3 regions of the Exiguobacterium sp. s80 genome follow, and region 1 is predicted to be linked to each of the others. Evidence: riboswitches for the same ligand, from Rfam matches in the RefSeq annotation. Region 1 holds a riboswitch; each other region holds the start of a gene.
What was found. Region 1 has a riboswitch for S-adenosylmethionine ahead of KNP94_RS12790 (methionine ABC transporter ATP-binding protein). Riboswitches for the same ligand answer to the same signal wherever they lie in the genome.
Positions count from the first base shown of each region.

Region 2: linked by a shared signal. The riboswitch ahead of KNP94_RS11210 (2,3-diketo-5-methylthiopentyl-1-phosphate enolase) and the one ahead of KNP94_RS12790 (methionine ABC transporter ATP-binding protein) in region 1 are both predicted to bind S-adenosylmethionine.
Region 3: linked by a shared signal. The riboswitch ahead of KNP94_RS07070 (LLM class flavin-dependent oxidoreductase) and the one ahead of KNP94_RS12790 (methionine ABC transporter ATP-binding protein) in region 1 are both predicted to bind S-adenosylmethionine.

Region 1 is NZ_JACSMP010000008.1:21,353-26,720, reverse strand. Features, by position in the region: gene KNP94_RS12805 (CAP domain-containing protein) at 1-373, shown strand, start outside; gene KNP94_RS12800 (MetQ/NlpA family ABC transporter substrate-binding protein) at 852-1,667, opposite strand; gene KNP94_RS12795 (methionine ABC transporter permease) at 1,701-2,366, opposite strand; gene KNP94_RS12790 (methionine ABC transporter ATP-binding protein) at 2,356-3,369, opposite strand; SAM riboswitch class I at 3,453-3,559, opposite strand; gene KNP94_RS12785 (aminotransferase class I/II-fold pyridoxal phosphate-dependent enzyme) at 3,622-4,809, opposite strand; gene KNP94_RS12780 (alpha-glucosidase) at 4,976-5,368, shown strand, end outside.
Region 2 is NZ_JACSMP010000006.1:14,596-19,963, reverse strand. Features, by position in the region: gene KNP94_RS11220 (methylthioribulose 1-phosphate dehydratase) at 1-453, opposite strand, end outside; gene KNP94_RS11215 (2-hydroxy-3-keto-5-methylthiopentenyl-1-phosphate phosphatase) at 450-1,109, opposite strand; gene KNP94_RS11210 (2,3-diketo-5-methylthiopentyl-1-phosphate enolase) at 1,106-2,296, opposite strand; SAM riboswitch class I at 2,377-2,478, opposite strand; SAM riboswitch class I at 2,683-2,785, shown strand; gene mtnK (S-methyl-5-thioribose kinase) at 2,862-4,031, shown strand; gene mtnA (S-methyl-5-thioribose-1-phosphate isomerase) at 4,028-5,074, shown strand; gene KNP94_RS11195 (sugar ABC transporter substrate-binding protein) at 5,094-5,368, shown strand, end outside.
Region 3 is NZ_JACSMP010000002.1:105,566-110,933, forward strand. Features, by position in the region: gene KNP94_RS07060 (DUF2325 domain-containing protein) at 1-695, shown strand, start outside; gene KNP94_RS07065 (DUF975 family protein) at 763-1,437, shown strand; SAM riboswitch class I at 1,628-1,732, shown strand; gene KNP94_RS07070 (LLM class flavin-dependent oxidoreductase) at 1,805-2,863, shown strand; gene KNP94_RS07075 (ATP-grasp domain-containing protein) at 2,860-3,807, shown strand; gene KNP94_RS07080 (SRPBCC family protein) at 3,912-4,370, shown strand; gene KNP94_RS07085 (ABC-F family ATP-binding cassette domain-containing protein) at 4,500-5,368, opposite strand, start outside.

The DNA of each region.
Region 1 (5,368 bases):
TGAGAAATTGATGTTACGCCTGATGAACTGGGAACGTGCCGAATACAAGAAACCTGCATTGTCGCCGTATACAGCATTAAAACCGGTCACGCGCGGACACAGTGAAAACATGGCGGAGAATAACTTTTTCTCGCATACGGATCCTGAAGGCCGTGACCCGTTCGCCCGGATGAAGGCAGAAGGCATTCGCTTCTCGATGGCGGGTGAAAACTTATCGATGGGGTATCCGAATGTCTTCGCTGCCCACTGGGGATTGATGAACTCAAAAGGGCATCGTGAAAACATCATGCAAAGCGGCTTCAAACAAGCGGATGTTGGAGTGGCGTTTAGAAAAGATGCACCGTACTTTACGATTAACTTTAGAACACCGTGAAAATAGCACGAACTAAAGTAAAGCCTAGGTTCTCGTCAATGGGAACCTAGGCTTTTTGGTTTGTCTTGAGTCCCGGGAAACGTGATATCTTACGAATCAAAAAACGTAGGTGGTTGATATAAGTGGTACGAAAGATTCTTACTTCCCGTGCTTTCCTCGGGCGAGGCGCAAGCCGTTGCCTCTTTCCCTTACAGGTCAAGATGCAGGGTCTCGCCTGCCTCTGACAGCGCAAGCAAGCCTTGCGCTTTTTCCCGTAGGAGTCACGTGGAAGCAAATCTTTTTAGGCTTTCTAATGGAAGAAGACCTGAGAAAGGCTGCGATTCGGGAAGGGGGAGCGACGAGTAACAGAGATACTATCGAAAAACCGGACGGCCCACCCCTGTTATTGAAAGGAGGTGGAGCCGTCCGGTTTTTTATGGCGTTTATTCTTTTGAGAAGTGGCGAGAATAAGGTCTTTCCGTAAAAGTGACACTTCTGCTCAATTCGCCCAGTCTGGTTTGCTGAATCCTTTGAATGATTTTTCGATCACTTCATTAAAATCATCCGATTTGACGACAGCGGTTAAGTCTTTGGCCAGTTGTTTGTCTTCGTCACTTGTCTTAACAGCGACTAAGTTGCGGTACTGCTCGTTCATCGTCTCGAGTGCGAGTGCATCGAGTAAGTCGAACTTCGCAGCAAGTGCGAAATTTCCGGGAACGGCTGAAATATCGACACTTTCGACAGCGCGTGGAAGCTGAGCGGCTTCAAGCGGTTTGATGACGAGTTTCTTTGGATTTTTGATGATGTCCTTTTCTGAGACGGTCAGTGGATCGGTATCTGCTTTTAGTTCAATCCAACCTTGATCCGCTAACAGGTTCAAAGCACGTGCCTGGTTCGTCGGATCGTTCGGTGTCGCGACTTCAGCGCCTTCTTTGACATCGTCCAACGTTTTATAGGACTTGCTGTATAATCCCATCGGTGCGGTTGGGACAGTGATCAGCCCTGTGAGGTCGAGATTTTTTTCTTTCGCAAACGTTTTTAAATAAATCGAATGCTGGAACAGGTTGGCATCGATATCACCGCTCCCGAGGGCAAGGTTCGGTTGAATGTAATCACTGAATTCGACGATTTCGACTTTATAGCCTTTCTTTTCGAGTCCCGGTTGAATCGCTTCTTTGACCATATCGCTATACGGACCACTCGTCGCCCCGATTTTGATGGACTTCGTTTCTTCATTTGCACTGCTGTCACCGCATCCGGCTAAGATGCTTGCTCCTAATAATCCTGTTGCTAAAAAGGCATAGCGTTTTTTCATCGTAATCTCTCCCTTGCGTTCTCTATTTGTAAGTTATCGTTTATCGGCGACACGTGCGAACCGGTTGCCGAGTGCCTGAATGACTTGAATGATGACGACAAGCACGACGATCGTCATGATCATGACGACGTTATCGTACCGGTAATAACCGAACCGGATCGCGAGGTCACCAATTCCGCCGCCACCGACGATCCCTGCCATCGCTGAGAATCCGATCAGGCTGATCAAGGTCAACGTCAAGCCTTGAATGATTCCGGGCAATGCTTCCGGAAGGAGAACACTGATAATGATGCGAAGCGGTTTCGCCCCGCACGCTTCTGCTGCTTCAATCAAGCCGGGTGGAATCTCACGGAGTGAGGTTTCGACGAGTCGGGCGAGAAACGGAATCGCGGCGACGCTCAAACTGACCGAGGCGGCAGCGGGACCGATTGTCGTCTTCGTGATGAGTTGCGTCAATGGAATCAAAGCAACGAGTAGGATGATGAATGGTAACGAGCGGACGATGTTGATGGCGAAGTCCAACGTCGTTCGAATGAAAACATTTTGGAAAAAGAGTCCGCGGTCGGTGATGAATAATAAAATCCCGAGTGGAATTCCGATGATGATGGCGAAGGCGAGTGAAATGCCGACCATGAAGGCCGTCTCTCCGAGTGCTTTCGTTAAGTCGGGAAGCATTGTCGTAAACCGGTCAAGCGACATCTTGAATCACCTCGATTGCGTGCAACTGTCCCTCGAGCCAGGTTAAGGCACGATTCACATGCAGTGTCGGTCCCGTCAAACTGACGATTAAGACGCCAAACGCGACGTCCTGAATGTAGTCGACCTTCCCATGCAGGATGCTGACTGCGATATCGAATTGTTTGATGGCTTCAGATAAGGTACTCTCACCTGTTTTTTCACCCGTGAACTGAAGTCGAATGACTTTGCCGGGTGTCGTCCGTAAAATTCGTTCCGGCAACTCGATTTGGAGTGCCGTATCGACGTAATGTTTTGTGACCGGATGTTCGGCTTGACTAAATATGGCGTAAGTCGAAGCGACTTCGACGACTTCACCGTGCGCCATGACGGCAACGCGGTGACAAATTTGTTTGACGACATCGATTTCGTGGGTGATGAGGATGATCGTCAAACCGAGCCGGGCGTTCAAATCTTTCAGTAAATCGAGAATCTGGAGCGTCGTCACCGGATCGAGCGCTGATGTCGCTTCGTCACAGAGTAAGATGTTTGGATTGTTGGCGAGCGCTCGTGCGATGCCGACGCGTTGTTTTTGTCCACCACTGAGTTGGCTCGGATAGTTCGTCTCGAATCCTTCGAGTCCGACGAGTGCCGTTAATTCTTGAATCCGTTTCGGGAACTCACGCCGTTTGACACCGGCAGCCTTTAAGGCGAACGCGATATTGTCGGCAACCGTGCGGGACTGAATCAGTTGAAAGTGTTGAAAGATCATACCGACCCGGAGACGGAGTTTGCGGAGAGACGTTTTGGAGACACGTGATAGATTGGCTCCGTCTACTATGACCGTACCGCTCGTCGGTGTCTCGAGTCCGTTAATCAACCGTAAGAGTGTACTTTTTCCGGCGCCGGATTCACCGATGATGCCGAAGATTTCCCCTTGTTCAATCGTTAAGTTGACATCGTTTAATGCAAAAATCGGTGTGCGGTCACGGACAAATTGTTTTGTGATGTGTGCGAACTCAATCATGATGTTTCCCTCCCTATACAAAAAAATCGCTTTTTTCCAGTTAGAGAGCAACCAGAAAAAAGCGACGAATTGTAGAATTTCGTAACTTATCTCTCAGAACAAAAGAAGTTCTGTAGGATGTGGCACCGTTCCATTACTGGTGGTTGCCGGACGTCGTTGGGCCTAATCCCTCGGTCGCTCTCGATAAGTAGCTATGCTGTTGGGATTTACTTTAACGGAAATGATTCCCATCTGTCAAACGTTTTTTCAGAATTATTCGGCAACGGCGGTTTGGAAGAGCTGAAGGGTCCCGATTCGTTTGACAGCCTCGACGAGTCGGTCGACATCGGCAATCAGACTGATCCGGACGTAACCTTCACCGTATGTACCAAAGAAATGACCCGGTGTCACGGCGACGTGCGCTTCGTCGAGCAGGTGATCGGTGAAGCTTTGTGACGTGAAGCCGGACGGAACAGGGAGCCAGACGAAGAACGAACCACCCGGAACCGGTCCTGCCCAGCCGATTTCGTTTAATGCACCGAACAACGCATCGCGTCGCGTCTCATACAAGGCGCTCAGTTCACGGACACATGTCTGATCGCTTGAAAGTGCGACCGTCGCTGCATGCTGGATCGGTGTGAAGGCACTGACGTAAAGGTGTTCCTGGTATGTTTCGATGCTCGCGATGACGGATGGATTACCGATCGCAAAGGCGATCCGAAAGCCGGACATGTTGAATCGTTTTGAGAGCGAAAACAGTTCGATTCCGACGTCTTTTGCCCCTTCCGTCTGGAGGAAACTACGTGTCGGACCATCGAAGCTGATCCCGCCGTACGCTAAATCGTGGACGACACAAATGTCGTTTTCATCAGCGAATGCGACCGTCTGTTCAAAGGCTTTCGCTGTCGCCGTCGCACCGGTCGGATTACTCGGGTAGTTGAGGAACAACATCCGGGCCCGTTCGACGTCGAGCGAATCGAGGAGGTCATAGTCAGGCAAAAAGCTATTTTCAGCGAGAAGCGGAAGCGTGATTGGATACGCACCGGCAAGTGCTGCGCCCGACAAGTAATCCGGGTAACCGGGATCCGGGACGATGACTCCTTCACCGGGATTGACGATCGTCTGCGGAAGGGCGACGATGCCGGCCTTGCTTCCGAGTAAAATCGCGACTTCTGTCGCCGGATCAATCGACACGCCAAATTCTGATTCATAAAAATTAGCGACGGCCTGCTTTAAGAAATCATGTCCGCGAAACGGGGGGTACTGGAGATTACTTGCATCATCGATGGCTTGTTTTAAAGCATCGAGAATATGTACGGGTGTCGTTTGGTCCGGCGTTCCTTGACCAAGCGTGATGACGTCGTGTCCTGCGGCTTTGACGGAACCGATCCGTTGGGCAAGTTCTGCGAAGACGGGATCGGGCAAGCGATCGATGGCGATCGATGGGGCGAAATGTTTCATCTCTGTTCCTCCTTCGGGTATTGTCGTCAAGAATAGCGAATTTTCAGTCAAAATGAAAGAGGTTTTTTAAAATCCCTTAAAAATTAGAAGAACATTCCAATTTCAGACGATGTTCTTGATACACTAGACAAGTAATCGATTGACTACTAGACGGGAGATGGAAAAGATGAATCGGACCTGGTGGAAAGAAGCCGTCGTTTATCAAGTGTACTGGCGGAGTTTTAACGACTCGAATGGAGACGGGATGGGGGACTTGCGGGGCGTGATCGAAAAGCTCGACTACATCGCCTCACTCGGGGTGGGTGTCATTTGGCTTAACCCCTGTTATACATCACCTGATATCGACAACGGTTACGACATCGCTGACTATTACGGCATCATGGAGAAAGCCGGCACGATGGCAGATTTGGACCAGCTGATTGAATCGGCGCATGCGCGCGGCTTAAAAATCATTCTCGATCTTGTCGTCAATCACACAAGTAATCAACATCACTGGTTTGAGGAGTCGCGCCGTGATCAAACGAATGATAAGTCAGATTGGTACATTTGGCATGACGGG
Region 2 (5,368 bases), on a different contig from region 1:
AGCGGCAAGCGTCGGAATGTCGGCGTGGTTCGGGATAATCGGCACACGGACTTCCGCATCTTCTTCCCAACGGCCGAGTGCCTTGATGATTTCCTGACCGGCAAACCGAATCTCGCCTTGATCGCCGTACAGTTCCGAAATGACATTATTGTCAATCGTATGGACGTGAAGGGAACACCCGGCAGTCGTTCGGTTGAAGACCTCGACGTGGAGCAATGTTTCGGCAGAGGGACGACCTGTCTGTTCGCCGATCAGTTGACCGGACGCGTCGACATGGACGAAGTCGTCCGGTGTATCCTGCCGTTTGTCCTTCCCGCTTGCCGTCACGAGAAATTCAGTCGGTTGATCGGCTGTCCGGATGGCGAGATTGCCGCTTGTGCCGGGGAACCAGTCGCGTGCTGCAAGTTCCTGTTTGACGGCACGTAATTCTTCATATCGTTTTAAGAAGGTCATGTGTACACCACCTTTGTCTGCAGATGATTCAATATGTCATGAAAGTTTCCAAACGGCGTATACGGGATGCCGTGTTGTTCACATAGCGTGATCAGATAATCCCGTGCATAAACGTGGTCCGCCTGCTTAGCTAGTTCAAAATCTGTTACGGAGTCGCCGATCGCGATGATCGTGTCACCGTTCTGCTTCAACTTCCGGGCGATCGAGGTTTTGCAACAGCCGCATTGATTTGTACAGGCTGAGTCGCAGGCATGCGGCCATTCGATTCGAACCGTCTCCTGGCTGAAGTCACTACCGTTGCAATAAATCGCTTCGTCCGTCAGTACATCCGCAAGAATCGGCTGGACAAAAAAGTCGATCCCGCCGCTGACGATGGAAAAATCAATCTCGTTTGATTTGGCAAAAGCGAGTAAGGTGTCGAAGCCGGGACGAATGACTGCCTGTGTCATCAAGAAATCAATGTAGTCCTGTTTTTGACTGGACGGAAGCAGCTGAAACATCTGTCCGACGCCGGATTGAATCGAGAGCGACCGGTCGAGCACACCTTGTTTTAACGGTTTAAATTTTTCCGGCGGAGCGAACTCCTGCATCAAGGCGATGATATTATCGTGCTCCGTTACTGTTCCGTCAAAGTCACATAAAATCCGGATCGTCATTTCGTGATCCCCCAAGCATCGAGAGCGACACGTAATTCCTCGTGCCGGTGGGCGGCACTTGTCAGTGATTCGCCGGCCAGTGCTGCGCCCAGTGCCTGGCGGAAAGCGATGACTCCGGCCGCAGCACCTTGCGGATGACCGTGGACACCGCCTCCGGCATTGATGACGGAATCGACGCCGAAATCACGAACAAGCTGGGCGACGAGACCCGGGTGGATTCCGGCGGACGGGACCGGGAGAATTGTTTTGGTCTCACCGATTCGGGTCGCTTCGACGGCAATCCCGCGGGCCAAGTCTTTGGCGAGGGCGACATTCCCGTACGGCGACGGGAACAGTGTCAAGTCGGCACCGGCAATCCGCGGCAACGTTCCGAGCAGGACCGGGGCGGCAATCCCGTACTCGGGACTGGCGATCAAGGCACCGCTCAACGCCGGATGATTAAAGATCGGGACCGGGATTTCCGGATCGGCTGCCAGTTCCCGCAAGACATCAAGCCCGTATGTAAACGTGTTGAGCAGGAGGGCTGTCGCTCCGGCTTCGACCAGTCGTTTCGCCTGCTCTTTCAAGCGGAAGACCGGACCACTCAATGTAATCGCATAAAGGGCCCGTTTACCGGTCCGTTCATAGTGTGCATCGAGGACTTCCCGTCCAATCCGCGCCCGGTCGAGTGCCGGTGTCAGCGGATTGTCGTATAAGATTTCGTCATCCTTGACGAGATCAATCCCGCCGGCGAGCTGGGCTTCCAGTTGTTCCCGTAAAAAAACGAGATCCCGTCCGATGACGCCTTTGAAGATGCTCATCAACAGGGGGCGATCATGGACTTGGATCAATTGGCGGACGCCCTCGATGCCGAATTTAGCACCGGGGAAATCCGGTGTGAATGAAGCGGGAAGCTGAAGATCCGTCAGTTTGATTTGACCGTCGAGTGACAGCTTGCCGAAGACGGTCGTCAAAATCGCCGAAAAGTCTCGTGAGACGTTGTGTTCCGGATAACGGATCGTGACATACCCTTTTCCGTCGTGTTCTTCCGTATGGACGACTTGTCCTTTAAAGGATTCAAGCTGTTGTTGTTCCAAGTGATTCAAATCGGTCCATGAGCCGACCGTCAGACCGAGGGCGATTTGCTCTGCCCGTTTTGGTAACTGATCGGTCACGCCGAGTTGGTAAGTTGCGGTAATGTACGCCATGATCGTCGTCTCTCCCTTGTTAAAAAATACAAAAATGGTCCCTCGTCAATGACAAGAGACCATGAAAAATTGCGCGTGGACTCTTATCTGTCAGCGTGTTAGCTGCAAGAATTAGCACCGTGCCAACTGGTCGGTTGCTGCGACATCATAGGGCTCGTCCCTCCGTCTGCTCTTGATAAGAATTGGATGAAATTGTGAAATCTAATTGCAATTTTTACATGAGATGGACGTGATGTCAAATAATTTTTTGAAAATTTATTTTTTTTGAAATCCGCTTCTATAGATGGCGGTCTTTTAAATGGTTTTTCACTAAAAATTGGAATTGACAGATGATTTAAGACGGGCGTAATATTCGAATCAACATCGAACACAACAACCACATATGACTCTTATCGTGAGTTGGCAGAGGGAATTGGCCCGAAGACGCCGCAGCAACCGACCATCCGGCACGGTGCTACATCCAACAGACATTCGTCTGAGAGATAAGAGGACGGATGATACCCCGCGCCTCTTTTCTATGACGAAAAGCGGCGTTTTTTTGTGTAGAAATGAAGGGGGAAGCAAGATGGCATATCAAGCATTTACAGAACAAGACGCCATTAAACGTGTCCGGGAACTCGGACTCATCGGACAGGAAGAAGCGACGGCAGAAGAAATCGGCGACGGCAACTTGAACTTAGTCTTTCGGATTCAGGCAGGGAAAGAACGTTTGATCTTGAAGCAGGCATTACCTTATGCAAAAGTCGTCGGGGAAAGCTGGCCCTTGTCACTCGAGCGGGCCTGGATCGAACAGTTGGCACTGAAGGAATTCGCAAAATACGCGACGCCATTCGTTCCACGGGTCTTTCATGCCAGTCATGAAGAAGCGTATACGGTGATGGAGGACTTGTCGCACCTGCAAATCGTTCGGACGGGATTGCTCGCCGGCGAAACGTATCCGCTCCTTGCAGAACATGTCGGTTCTTACTTGGCGCGGACGTTATTTTTCACGTCAGATTTTGCGCTCGGTCCAGTCGGAAAAAAGCAGGTCGCACGTGACTATTACAACCCGGATTTATGCGACATCACGGAAAAGTTAATCTTTACGGATCCGTTTTACGACGCGGAAACAAACAACATCGAGAGCGGCTTGGAAACAGACGTACAGCAGCTCTGGCAGGACGAAAAACTGAAGCGGGAAGTGGCGAAGCTCGAAACGTTGTTCATCACGAAAGGGGAAGCTTTATTACACGGGGATTTACATACAGGAAGCATTTTTGCTTCGGCGGGCGAAACGAAAATCATCGATCCGGAGTTCGCTTTTTACGGACCGTTCGGGTTTGATGTCGGTCAGTTCATTGCCCACCTCTGCTTTGCGGCGTATCCGAACTATGCTGAGTTGCGGGAGACGCGGGTGAAGGATATCGATACGTTCTGGCTGACGTTTGCTTCGACGTTCACGGCACTTTGGGAACGGGAAGCCGTCGAACCTTTCCGGACGGTACCCGGGCTTGTCGATGATGTCCTCAGTACAATTCTCCAAGACGCGCTCGGTTTCGCCGGTTGTGAACTGATCCGGCGGACGATTGGTTTGGCACCGGTCGCTGATTTGGAACAAATTCCGGATGCTACGACGCGCCTTGAACGGAAACGTCATGCGTTACGCCTCGGGACGGCATTGATTAAACGGCGCGGCGAATGTAAGACGTTTACCGATCTCCGGAATTTTGACGTGACGGAGGAATTGAGCCGATGAGCGAGTTTATCCGTAGTGTCATCTATGAGCGGGCGTGCTTAAAGATCCTTGATCAGACCCGTCTCCCGCAAGAAGAACGGTACGAAGTCATTCATGATTTGGCGCAAGCGGTTGAGGCGATTAAACAACTTCGTGTCCGGGGGGCGCCGGCAATCAGTCTGTTCGGTGGATTCGTCCTCGTGCAGGAAGCGTTCCGGACGACGGGATCGCTTGACGAGGTCAAACAAAAACTGTTGACGGTATCGGCGGAGTTACTGGCGACCCGGCCGACCGCCGTCAATTTGCGGAACGTACTCGATGCGCTCAATCAGCTTATCCTTTCGAGCACAACGCTCGAGGAACTGCCGAAACGTCTGGAACAAAAAGCACTTGCCCTTTATGAAGCCGATGCCAAGACGTCACGGCAAATCGGTGTGCATGCGTTGGAGCTGTTTCAAGCGGGAGACCGGGTGTTGACGATTTGTAATGCCGGATCGATTGCGACAGCGGCGTACGGGACGGCACTGGCCCCGTTTTATCTCTCGAAAGAACAAGGCATTCCGTTATCCGTCTATGCGTCGGAAACCCGGCCTTTGTTGCAGGGGGCACGTTTGACGACATGGGAGCTGCAACGGGCAGGGATTGACGTCACCTTGATCACGGACAATATGGTCGCGCATACGATCAAGGAAAAGCAGATCACCGCCATCATCGTCGGCGCGGACCGGATCACCCGTAACGGGGATACGGCCAATAAAATCGGGACGTTCCAGCTGGCGTTACTCGCACGTGCCTTCGGGATTCCGTTTTATGTCGCGGCACCGCTGTCGACGTTTGATGTGACGAGTTTATCAGGTGACGAGATTGAAATTGAAGAACGCGATGCTAGTGAAGTGACACAACTGGCGGGGAAAGTAACGGCACCAGCCGGAACAAAGGTCTTTAATCCGGCATTTGACGTGACACCGCACGAGCTCATCACGGCGATCATCACGGAACTCGGCGTCATTGAACGGCCGAGCGTGGAAACGATCGAACAGGCGATTGGACAACAGGTCATCTAAACAGACAGGAGAGATCGAGATGAAAAAATTAGCATTCTTACTCGCACCGGCGGTCTTGCTGGCTGCTTGCGCCAATAGTGAAGCGACACCGACGAAAAAAATCAGCGGTGTGCCGGAAAGTGTCCAAGGCGACATCAAGATTGCCGTCATCCGCAATCTGGCGTCCGATGATCATACGAAACAATTTTTAGACGGTGCCCGTTCGGAAGGGGAGTCGCTTGGGTTTAAGGTCAACACGTTCATTTCCGAAGGCAATGACGTCAAGTTCAAGGAACTGGTGGCGCAAGCCGTTCA
Region 3 (5,368 bases), on a different contig from region 1:
TGCGGTTCTTCCAACTGAAAGCAGGTCAACTCGTCGACCTCGTCATGTGGAAAGGTCATCCGGAGACATTGACGATTGTCTGGAAACACGCATTTCATTACGAAGTACCGACCATGACGGAATTACCGGCACGCGACGTATCGAGTGGTTCGCCCGAGTCCGCCACTGCGTCACCTGCAAACAAACAGGCGAAAACAGGACGCTACGACAAGATGATGCAACGGAAACCGAAGGCGAAGAAAGTCAAAAAAGAGCGGCGCCTCCGGGAAAAGAAAGTCCAGCAACTCGAACGTCTCGATACGACGACATTACCAGGTCAACCAATCGAATTCGTCGATAAAACGGCACTCGATTTTGCTTCCTACGACGGCATGCGTCTCGTCATCGTCGGTAATGAGCAACAGCGCGCCGTCTACCGCGACTTCTTTGCGGAGACGGGAGTCGAATTAATCCATCTTGGCGGTGACGCCCAAGCCGCGAAAAAAATCGCCTGTCTCGCGAAAAAGACGGACGCGATCGTCGTCGTCAAAAGTCGGGTTTCTCACGCAGCAGCGGCACATGTTCTCGTGCAAGCAAAAAAGCACGATATTCCGTTTGCGATTGAACGACTCGATGGACGACGCTCTTTGTATACGGCGTGCCAGCAACAACTTGAAAAAGCAATGGTCCAACGTTTACTAAAAGACGAGCGTTAAAAAGTGAAACCTCCTCAAAAATAAACCGTAAAGAAAGGTAGCACTTATTTTTGAGGAGGATCTTTCGATGTCAAAACAATTAAAATTAGCAGCGCGCGAGTCGTTGCAGGGACGATGGGGCTTCATGGCATTAATGATGTTGTTGTTCTTAATCATTCAAGGCGTTCCGAACGGATTTGCGTCCTCACCCGAAGAGGATTTCCAATTTATCGACTTGATTGGTATGCTCTTGACGGTGTTGACCTTACCGGTTGCAATGGGATGGTCATGGCTCACCCTATCTGTCGCCCGAGACGAGCAGACGAAAGTCGCCGATTTGTTTGAGCCGTACAAAATGTTCTTGAAAGCCATTGGAGTGTCAATCGTCCAAACCTTTTTCTTAGGGCTATGGTTCTTACTTTTCATCATTCCAGGAATCATTAAGTCATTCTCTTACATGTTGACGTATTACATCATTCGGGACGAACCATCGATTGGCATCCTTGATGCCATTACGCGTTCACGCCAAATGATGGATGGACATAAAAAAGAGGCGTTTTTCCTCGTCCTTTCGTTCATCGGTTGGTTCTTGCTCGGAATTGTTACGATCGGAATCGGTTTCCTCTGGATTGGCCCGTACTTCAGCGTCACAATCGCGAAGTTCTACGATCGCGTGCGTGGGGAAGAAGTTTCGACGACTGGTCACCGGACAGCCATGATGGATGCAAATCACAACGACTCACCGTTCGTATCACCAGAATGAATTGATTTTGAACAGCACCATACAAAGCAGGGATTGCCATCTTAAACCGATGTGCAATTCCTGTTTTTAGCTTCTAGACAAAGAAGTATCAAGAAACAGAGTGATTTTCCAAATGTTTTTTAATTCCGATAGGAAAAGAAGGTTTAAAGGTTGCTTTACTCTGCTAAAAGATGTACGCTAATTTCAATTATTCTTATCACGAGAAGTCGAGGGACTGGCCCGACGACACTTCAGCAACCCCGCATGAGCGGAAGGTGCTACTTCCAAGAGGAATTTATTCCTTTGAAGATAAGAGCCGACAGTAGACATTCGTCGCTCTTTTCTAAACGAAAAGAGCGATTTTTTATGCAAAAAGGGGGCACAGGGGATGGAATACGGATTTTGGTTACCAATCTTCGGGGGTTGGTTACGAAACGTCGAGGATGAACAAATGCCAGCGACATTCGATTATGCGAAACAAGTCGCACAGACGGCAGAACGGGTTGGCTTTTCTACGACATTGATTGCAGAATTGAACTTAAACGACATTAAAGGAATAGCCGAACCGAGTCTTGAGGCGTGGACGACGGCAGCGGCCATCGCGGCGACAACGGAACGGTTGGAAATCATGACAGCCGTCCGGCCCGGTTTTCATAATCCGGCGACGACAGCAAAGATGGCGGCGAACATCGATCAGCTGAGTAATGGACGCTTCACGCTCAACGTCGTCTCGGCCTGGTGGGAGGAAGAAGCCCGTCAGTACAATGGGATATTTACAGCCCATGACGAACGATATGCCCGGACGGAAGAATTCGTGACGGTCATGAAAGGATTATGGACGGACGCATCACCCTATAGTTTTGATGGGGACTACTATCAGCTGGAACGGGCAGAGCTTCACCCGAAACCCGTTCAGCGTCCCGGAATCAAGCTCTACGCTGGTGGTGAGAGTGAGACGGGGAAACAGACGATCGTCAATCACTGTGATGCCTATGTCATGCATGGAGGAACGGTCGATGAAGTCGCGACGAAAATTACGGATATGAAAACCCGCCGCGCGGCGACCGGGAAGCAGCCGCTTGCGAGTTTCGGACTGGCGGCCTACATCATCTGTCGCGAGACGGAAGAAGCAGCGCTCGAAGAATGGCACCGGATTACGAACGTTAAAGAAGACGGTGCCGGATATGCCGGGTATGACGACTTCGTCAGTAAATCGCAACTCGAACAACAGGTCAAACGAAATGATTACTCCGTCTCAAACCGGGGACTGCGTCCGAACTTGATTGGGACGCCGGATCAAATCGCAGAACGGATTCTTGAATTTGAAGCAGTCGGCGTGACATTGCTCTTGCTTCAATTTTCTCCGCAACTCGAAGAAATGGAACGCTTTGCCCGCGAGGTCATGCCACGCGTCGAAGCGAAACGAAAGGTAGGTCAACTAAAATGACGAAAATTCATATCTTACACGAAAATCAGGAATGGACGGATCATTTAATCAAGCGACTCGAGGAACTCAACTTACCGTATGAACAGTGGCACCTCAACGAAGGGGTCGTCCCACTCGATGAAACACCACCGGAAGGCGTTTTTTACAGCCGGATGAGTGCCTCGTCCCATACGCGCGGGCACCGCTATGCACCAGAATTGACGGAAGGGGTCCTCGCTTGGCTCGAAGAACATGACCGGACCGTTTTCAACGGAACCCGTGCGTTACGACTCGAGGTCAGTAAGGTCAACCAATACACCGCCTTACGAAAAGCAGGTATCCGTGTTCCGAAAACGACGGCAGCCGTCGGACGTGATCAAATCGTCCAAGCCGCTCAAAACATCGGAGTATCGTCGTTCATCACGAAACACAATCGTGCCGGTAAAGGACTCGGCGTTCAATTGTTCCACTCGATTGAAGCACTCGAGACGTATCTTGACGGACCGACATTCGATGAGCCGGTCGACGGCATCACGTTGATTCAAGAGTACATTCAAGCACCTGAACCCTACATTACGCGTTGTGAATTCGTCGGTGGTAAGTTCGTCTATGCGGTCCGTGTCGATACGTCGGAAGGATTCGAGCTCTGCCCCGCGGATGCTTGTGTCATCGATGATTTGTTCTGCCCGGTCGGAGAAGAGGCGGCAGAGACACCGATGAAATTCCAAATTGTCGACGGGTTCGATGACCCGATCATCGCCCAGTATGAAGCGTTCCTGCAAGAAAATAAAATCGCGGTCGCCGGGATTGAGTTCATCAAGGATGCAGACGGGACGATTTATACGTACGACGTCAATACGAATACGAATTACAATTCGGACGCTGAAGCGGCAGCTGGGAAGTTCGGGATGCTGGAACTCGCAACATTCCTTGGTCATGCGTTAGAACGTCAAACCGTGAAGTGAACATCAAAAACCACTTGAAGTAAGAAAAATACCCTGATTGTGCCGGAGTCGAGCGTTAGAACGACGGACATCAGGGTATTTTTAAACTAAAAGGAGGTGGTGTCATGGTGACGTGGCGTGAAGAAAAAGTACTTGCGATTCCAATTGAACAGGCGTGGCATCTGTTTGATCACGATCGACTGCAACGACTCATTCCGGGTGTCGTCCAGCATGAGGTGATTGAACGTAAGCCGGGCGTCGTCGGATCGACGTACCGGCAAACCTACATGCAAGGGAATCGTCTTGAAACCTACATCGTGACCGATCTCGCTTATACGAATGAACCGGACTATAAACAAAATACGATTGGTTTTACGTTAGCGAAGATGTTTCGCCTTGAGATGTCGTTTGCGCTGAAGCGAATCGATGCGACGAGCTGCCGTTTGATTTACACGGGGAAAAATGAAGGCGTCAACTTCGTCGGTCGCAGTCTCTTATCGTTAGGCGGAGAACGTGAAAACGAGAAAATCGTCAAAGGATTTCTCGAGCGGCTCGAAAAAGAAGTGAAGCAAATCCAAGAATAAAAAGGTACGCTTACTCTCGATTACTGCGAGAATAGGCGTACCTTTTTAAGTAAGGAAGATGATACTTAACAAAAAAATATAAACGTATTTACAAAAAACTGCCCCCGATTAACGAGGACAGTCGACAAATCAATGTGCGTATAACGCAGTCAATTGTTGTTGGATTGAATCGTTGTTGAGGTACTCATCGTACGTCGTTTCTTTATCGACGATTCCGTTTGGTGTGAGTTCGATGATCCGGTTCGCAATTGTTTCGACGAACTGATGGTCATGCGAGCTGAAGAGCATCGCACCTTTGTAAGCAATCAAGCCATCGTTGAGTGCTGTGATTGATTCGAGGTCTAAGTGATTCGTCGGATCGTCAAGGACGAGGACGTTTGAACCACTGAGCATCGCTTTCGATAACATACAACGGACTTTTTCTCCCCCAGAGAGGACTGACGCTTTTTTCATGACTTCTTCTCCGGAGAAGAGCATCCGACCGAGGAAACCACGGAGGAATGTGTCACTTTCATCAGCTGGTGAGTATTGGCGCAACCAATCGAGAATCGTTTTGTCAGACCCTTCGAAGAACTCCGAGTTGTCTTTTGGCAAGTACGATTGTGACGTCGTAACACCCCATTTGAATGTCCCGCTGTCTGCTTCCATTTCACCCATTAAAATTTTAAACAGTGTTGTGATGGCGATATCGCTTTGGCTGATGAATGCCACTTTGTCTGTTTTATTTAATGAGAAACGGACGTTGTCGAGGACTTTGACGCCATCGATTGTCTTCGAGAGACCTTCAACCGTCAACAAATCGTTTCCGATTTCACGTTCCGGTGAGAAACCGACGAACGGATAGCGGCGTGATGACGGACGGATGTCGTCAAGTGTGATTTTATCGAGCAACTTCTTCCGTGACGTCGCTTGTTTCGCTTTTGAAGCATTCGAGCTGAAACGCGCGATGAAGGCTTGAAGTTCTTTAATTTTTTCTTCTTTTTTCTTGTTTTGGTCGC